One region of the Salinibacillus aidingensis genome, then DNA from elsewhere that is predicted to be linked to it. Evidence: a T-box and tRNA genes for the amino acid it is inferred to sense, from the RefSeq annotation. Region 1 holds a T-box; the other holds one or more tRNA genes.
The links. A T-box is a leader RNA that pairs with one kind of tRNA and senses whether it is charged. The one in region 1 lies ahead of trpS (tryptophan--tRNA ligase), so its partner is inferred to be a tRNA-Trp.
Positions count from the first base shown of each region.

Region 2: it encodes a tRNA-Trp, which carries the amino acid that the T-box ahead of trpS (tryptophan--tRNA ligase) is inferred to sense. The anticodon was not compared.

Region 1 covers NZ_AP043759.1:906,540-909,927, forward strand. Annotated here, with positions in the region: gene ACZ5OK_RS05080 (YjbA family protein) at 1-733, shown strand, start outside; gene trpS (tryptophan--tRNA ligase) at 799-1,791, opposite strand; T-box leader at 1,864-2,038, opposite strand; gene ACZ5OK_RS05090 (DUF3899 domain-containing protein) at 2,177-2,545, opposite strand; gene ACZ5OK_RS05095 (peptide ABC transporter substrate-binding protein) at 2,950-3,388, shown strand, end outside.
Region 2 covers NZ_AP043759.1:532,469-535,856, reverse strand. Annotated here, with positions in the region: gene ACZ5OK_RS03020 (halocarboxylic acid dehydrogenase DehI family protein) at 1-574, shown strand, start outside; tRNA gene ACZ5OK_RS03015 (tRNA-Leu) at 1,082-1,163, opposite strand; tRNA gene ACZ5OK_RS03010 (tRNA-Cys) at 1,172-1,245, opposite strand; tRNA gene ACZ5OK_RS03005 (tRNA-Gly) at 1,255-1,329, opposite strand; tRNA gene ACZ5OK_RS03000 (tRNA-Gln) at 1,335-1,409, opposite strand; tRNA gene ACZ5OK_RS02995 (tRNA-His) at 1,424-1,496, opposite strand; tRNA gene ACZ5OK_RS02990 (tRNA-Trp) at 1,522-1,595, opposite strand; tRNA gene ACZ5OK_RS02985 (tRNA-Tyr) at 1,614-1,700, opposite strand; tRNA gene ACZ5OK_RS02980 (tRNA-Phe) at 1,779-1,854, opposite strand; tRNA gene ACZ5OK_RS02975 (tRNA-Asp) at 1,909-1,985, opposite strand; tRNA gene ACZ5OK_RS02970 (tRNA-Met) at 1,988-2,064, opposite strand; tRNA gene ACZ5OK_RS02965 (tRNA-Val) at 2,113-2,188, opposite strand; tRNA gene ACZ5OK_RS02960 (tRNA-Glu) at 2,196-2,270, opposite strand; tRNA gene ACZ5OK_RS02955 (tRNA-Ser) at 2,283-2,374, opposite strand; tRNA gene ACZ5OK_RS02950 (tRNA-Asn) at 2,377-2,451, opposite strand; rRNA gene rrf (5S ribosomal RNA) at 2,511-2,626, opposite strand; rRNA gene ACZ5OK_RS02940 (23S ribosomal RNA) at 2,897-3,388, opposite strand, start outside.

The sequences.
Region 1 (3,388 bases):
TGAAGGGGAAGAAAACGGCTATAATGTATGTCATTTTCACGAATGGAGAAAAGAAGACGGAATTGAGCTTTTAGACCAGGTTCCATTAGTTTATGTAACAGAAACATTATACGATTACATTGAAAACGACCTGCAGGATCTTCCAAAAGAATTACTGGATTCTGTTTATCAACGGGCCTATCTGCGTAAAAATCAGGAACGTATCCCGCTTGAATATGCCTTTGTTGCCACTGATGGAAAATCCATTGTTACGATCGATACGATGGGTTATTCACTGCCAATACGCAAAAGCCGCCTTATTCCAAGGCAGGAACGATTAGTATACGATATGATTGAAAAATTAGAACCAGTATCCTATTCCTTTTCACCCGAACAATACGTCAAAGAATATCATACGCTTTCTCTTCCACCACATGAAATGATTGGATTAACAAGGAAGGAAAGACAATTAAAACAATTACTTATGATGATGCTGGACCAAATGAGACAGACCTCCCATGTATCCGAGTTACGCTATTGGCTAACAGAATGGGCTCCGGGAAATTATGAAAGCATTCAGCAAATGGATTTTGGAGAAGCATGGCAGGAGCTGTATGAGGGATTAAAGCAAGGATGGACGAAAACACACGAAGAAATCTGCCGAAAGATGACAAAGGGACAGCCTTTTTTTGAAAAGCTTTGGGAGCTTGAAACAGGAACAATGAATTCATCGTCAAATCAAGCCTATTATTGACAGATTGCCAAAATAAATAGATGGACCGGCTTACGTAAGCCGGTCATTTTTTAGTTTAAATACATTTACTTTTTATGAAATCGGCCTAAGCCCATCGCTTTCTTAGCTTTTTTCAGCATTTTCCCTGCTTTGAATTCAGCTTTATCAGCGCCAAGATCCAGAACCTCATCCAGCTTGTCTGATTCAATAAGCTCATAGTAACGTTCCTGTAATGGGTTCAAGGCATAAATTACTACCTCTGCCAGATCCTGTTTGAATTCCCCATAGCCTTTTCCTGTGTACTTTTCCACGATTTCATCAATGGATTGACCAGTGAAACTGGAATAAATCATAAGCAGATTGGAGATACCCGGCCGGTTTTCCTTATCATATTCAATCGTACCTATAGAATCAGTAACAGCACTCTTAATCTTCTTCTCAATTTTCTTTGCATCATCCAGTAAAAAGATGGTAGCCTTTTGATTTTCATCGGATTTACTCATTTTCTTCGTTGGATTCTGCAGAGACATTACTCTTGCGCCAACCTTTGGAATATGGGCTTCAGGAATCGTAAAAATATCATTATATTTACGATTAAACCGTTCAGCTAAATCCCGGGTTAATTCAATATGCTGTTTCTGGTCATCACCAACTGGAACGAGGTGGGTACTATATAATAAAATATCCGCAGCCATCAATGGAGGATACGTTAACAACCCGGCAGTGACAGCCTCTTTCCCTTCTGACTTATCCTTAAATTGTGTCATTCTCTCCAGTTCCCCTGTATAGGCCACGCATTGCAGCATCCAGCCAAGTTCAGCGTGAGCAGAAACCTCTGATTGAATAAATAATGTTGATTTTTCAGGATCAATCCCGGCAGCAAGATAAAGTGCGGCCAAAGAACGAATATTTTCTCTTAATTTCAGCCGATCCTGAGGTACCGTGATGGCGTGTTCATCCACGATACAAAAATAACAATCATATTCTTCCTGAAGGTCAACAAAATTCCGAAGAGCTCCAAGATAGTTCCCGATGGTAAGGGATCCACTTGGTTGAATCCCTGAAAAAATGGTTTGCATTCTTTATCACCTCAATAGTTTGTTCATTCTCAAAATTTTTCATTAAAAAAAGCGATTCAGCACATCCCAAAAATAAGGGACGGATGAACCGCGGTACCACCCTTGTTATCTTAACATGTTAAGATCGCTTCATTCGGTAATCAGCTCCAAAGTCCAATTCCAATTCGCCTTGATGCTTGTTCACACCACCCACAAGCTCTCTGAAAATCAGCGGGCTATTGTACTGCGCCTTCTTCACAGCTAATGATATTTAGTTGTTTCTTATTATATAAAGTCTGGAGGAGGAATGCAAGGTGGAAGGTAGGATGATGAGTAATTGCATTAGTCAAAACGTTACCAATAAGCAATAAGTATGTCGTCCGTACATCGGCATGGAATACAACGTTTACATATAATAGATAAAAAGCAACAAAATCATTAAAATGAGTAAACTGAGAGCCTGGAAGGAAAGGGCCTTTAAAAATCGAATACTAATCTTTTCAGATGGAAGGGGTCGTTCCTTCCATTCCTCCATATAATCCTTCTTTGACATTTCAGCCCAGAACCTCCGAAATCCGAACGTTATCCCGTCGAAAAAACGTTCCCTTGTTACGTAGAGAATAAGAGAGAGCATGATATAGGGAAAACTGACATAAAACAGACTGTTAATCAAATATTTCAGGGAATGACCTGGTGCAGCATTGTAAAAAAAGACAAAAAGAGTAATAAGGATATTGATGAATAGGAAGAACCATTTATTTTTTATTATGTACATAATCGAACACCTTTTTTTATTTTAAAAACTGCTTATTATTATACCATGCTCTGATCCTGAATAAACAATAAAAGTATATCGGCCTGAATTTACAAAATATTTCGCCTTTACCAACAAATGAATAAATATTGTATAAAAATAAAAATCTCGTCCATTTAAAAAACATTCCTAAATTTTTATTCATTTGACAAAATTTTCAGTAATCTAGGGGGTGGGTTTGCTGTGACGATAATGGGTAAATAGTCCTATTTTTTGTTATGCAAAAGTAATAATATCAACAAATTTTTAAATTTATATAAAAAAGTTGATGCAAAATGTTTAGAAAACTTGTATAATTCTAAGCGTAGATCATTCATCTACAAAAAATTTAGAAAATTAAATCTTAAGGGGAGGTCATTTAAACCATGAAAAAGTCAAAATGGTCACTGCTCTTAGTACTTGGTCTGGTACTAAGTCTATTCCTGGCTGCATGTTCTGGTGGAGATGATGGTGGAGACACTTCAGACGACGCAGCAGATGACAGTCAGGATTCATCAGAAGAAGGTTCTTCAGAAGAAGTAGAACAAACGTTTAACTTACTTAATGGTGACACGATTCCAACAATGGACTCTTCTATGGCTACTGATGAATTTGCATTTCAATTCTTAGGGGCAACTATGGAAGGTCTTTATCGTGTTAAGGATGGAGAAATTGTAGAAGGTATTGCAAAGGACCATACCGTTAGTGAAGACGGGTTAACCTGGACCTTCGAATTGCGTGAAGATGCAAAATGGTCAAATGGTGATCCTGTTACAGCTCACGATTTTGTTTATGCATGGAGACGTGCTGTAAATCCTGACACTG
Region 2 (3,388 bases), 370 kb from region 1:
TTTTAGTAAAGATCATCATCATCAAACGCTTAATCATATTCATAATATTATCTCTACTTTTCAATATGTAAACCCGAAATTGCTATTGATTGCGAGTTTGTTGATAGAAAGTTTAGCAGACCGTCCCATTACTACACAAAAACAGATTAAAGGACACATCCAGCCAGGTATATACAGTCAAATGCCCCATATTGATCTAGTTCATATTCCACAGGCTCCGATTTCCCTTAGAACACTTTTATCTGATGTCGCCAAAACTCACAATTCTTTCGATGTAGCAAGTGATTATCGAGCACTAGCAAACTATCCGAAATTTTTACATGTTACTTGGTCTCACCTAAAGCCATATATAAGTTCCGATGAATATACAATTCTAAAATCAGCTATGTTAAATCGAGCTGTAAATGTTTCTCGGGAGGAGATGCCGTGTTCAGTATGGATAGACAAAAATTACTTAGCTAGCATCTATTCCCCAGATCAAATTGCTGGAATCATGGGGGTAGTTTCTTTTTTTCATCAGTTTTTACCTGGCTTAATAATCGAGAATGAATTTATGAGGAGGATGATTATTTAGTAATTAGAGTTTAAAGCACCATTTATCTTTTTTTAATCCAATTTAATTTCTTATTAAAGCAAACGGTTGGTTATAAAGGAAGAACAACTGCTGCGCAGTACAAATATACTGTACAATAGAAAATGCTCTTTCACAATCTGGTGCGATTATGGAAGAACATAAGCTTAATTCGTAAGTAAAATATGGAGAAATGATTTTCTAGTTCAAGATCATTAAAGTTTTTCTCTTGGTAAACATGTTGACCTGCATTTTTGTTGTTGTAATCAAAGTTCCCGGGATTGGTTAAATGAAGACTACTTAGAAGATCAATAATTTTTTAAACTTAATACATAATGTGAAAAATTATGTGTAAAAAACAACATCTAATGTGCAAAATTGTGTAATTTAAAATTCAAACCTATCGTTTCCAATCGTATTCGATAAAAATAGAAAACCCTATAAACGCTGAAATATCAACGTTTATAGGGTTTATAAAATAACTTAACGTGTTTAAGAAATACTAGAAGATACCGGTGGTCGGGGTCGAACCGACACTCCAGAAGGAACACGATTTTGAGTCGTGCGCGTCTGCCAATTCCGCCACACCGGCATGTATTCTGGAGGCGGCAACCGGATTCGAACCGGTGATAAAGGTTTTGCAGACCTCTGCCTTACCACTTGGCTATGCCGCCAACTTTTAATGGAGCGGAAGACGGGATTCGAACCCGCGACCCCCACCTTGGCAAGGTGGTGTTCTACCACTGAACTACTTCCGCATGAATGGCTGGGCCAGCTGGATTCGAACCAGCGCATCACGAGATCAAAACCCGTTGCCTTACCGCTTGGCTATGGCCCAATGTATACCAAAAGGGCGATTGGTGGGAATCGAACCCACGAATGCCGGAGCCACAATCCGGTGCGTTAACCACTTCGCCACAACCGCCATATATTTTCCTTTAAAATGAAAATGGCAGGGGTAGTAGGAATCGAACCCACATCAAAGGTTTTGGAGACCTTCGTTTTACCATTAAACTATACCCCTACGTTACTATTAAATAAATGGTGGAGGGGACAGGATTCGAACCTGTGAACCCAAAGGGAGCGGATTTACAGTCCGCCGCGTTTAGCCAGACTTCGCTACCCCTCCAATTAAATTAATTAGAGTCCCAGCTAGAATATTACTACTATATCTTACTGGTTTCAAGTCAAAAATATAACTTGAAAATGGTGGCTCGGGACGGAATCGAACCGCCGACACACGGATTTTCAGTCCGTTGCTCTACCGACTGAGCTACCGAGCCACTATGTAATTTCATTATGATATAAGTTCCTAAACAAATATCCTATGTATTTAATGGCGGTCCGGACGGGACTCGAACCCGCGACCTCCTGCGTGACAGGCAGGCATTCTAACCAGCTGAACTACCGGACCATTGGTTGCGGGGGCAAGATTTGAACTTGCGACCTTCGGGTTATGAGCCCGACGAGCTACCAGACTGCTCCACCCCGCGATGTTACAAAAGCTGTTTTAGCCTTTGCGATTTCTAATTTAATTTTCATGGTGGAGGATGGCGGGCTCGAACCACCGACCCCCTGCTTGTAAGGCAGGTGCTCTCCCAGCTGAGCTAATCCTCCAATATAATGGTGACCCGTACGGGATTCGAACCCGTGATACCGCCGTGAAAGGGCGATGTCTTAACCACTTGACCAACGGGCCACATATGTATAATGGCGGAGAGCGAGGGATTCGAACCCTCGAGACCGCGGTAGCGGCCTACACGATTTCCAATCGTGCTCCTTCGACCACTCGGACAGCTCTCCAATGGCTCCACCGGCAGGATTCGAACCTGCGACCGATCGGTTAACAGCCGATTGCTCTACCTCTGAGCTACGGTGGAATGTTATCAACTTTTACTTTCATACCATTCAAACTGAGCTAGAGTGGTATTTTTATACCGCCTGGCGACGTCCTACTCTCGCAGGGGAAGAACCCCAACTACCATCGGCGCTGGAGAGCTTAACTACTGTGTTCGGAATGGGAACAGGTGTGACCTCTCCGCCCTCGTCACCAGACAAATTATCATTTTCAGTGACAACAAATATTATATCTTGTTTTCACAAAAAATCAAGGGGTAATTTTAAAAACACCCTCAAAACTAGATAAGAAAGTCAATCATGTGAGTAGACATTGGTCTATAGATCCGCCTGCGCTTTTCATGTTGTCTAGCTCCGGCTCCTAGGTCAAGGCGGATATAAGCCAAAGCCATTCCGTGGGCAAAACCATGCCACTCTATGTCTTCGTCTTATCCCGCATGACCTGAACAGTCGCCTGCGCTTTTCGTATAAGTTAAGTCCTCGATTGATTAGTATCCGTCAGCTGCACGTGTCACCACGCTTCCACCTCGGACCTATCTACCTCATCGTCTCTGAGGAATCTTACTCATTTAAAATGATGGGAAATCTCATCTTGAGGGGGGCTTCATGCTTAGATGCTTTCAGCACTTATCCCTTCCACACGTAGCTACCCAGCCGTGCTCCTGGCGGAACAACTGGTACACCAGCGGTGTGTCCATCCCGGTCCTCTCGTACTAAGGACAGCTCCTCTCAAATTTCCAACGCCCACGACGGATAGGGACCGAACTGTCTCACGACGTTCTGAACCCAGCTCGCGTACCGCTTTAATGGGCGAACAGCCCAACCCTTGGGACCGACTACAGCCCCAGGATGCGATGAGCCGACATCGAGGTGCCAAACCTCCCCGTCGATGTGGACTCTTGGGGGAGATAAGCCTGTTATCCCCGGGGTAGCTTTTATCCGTTGAGCGACGGCCCTTCC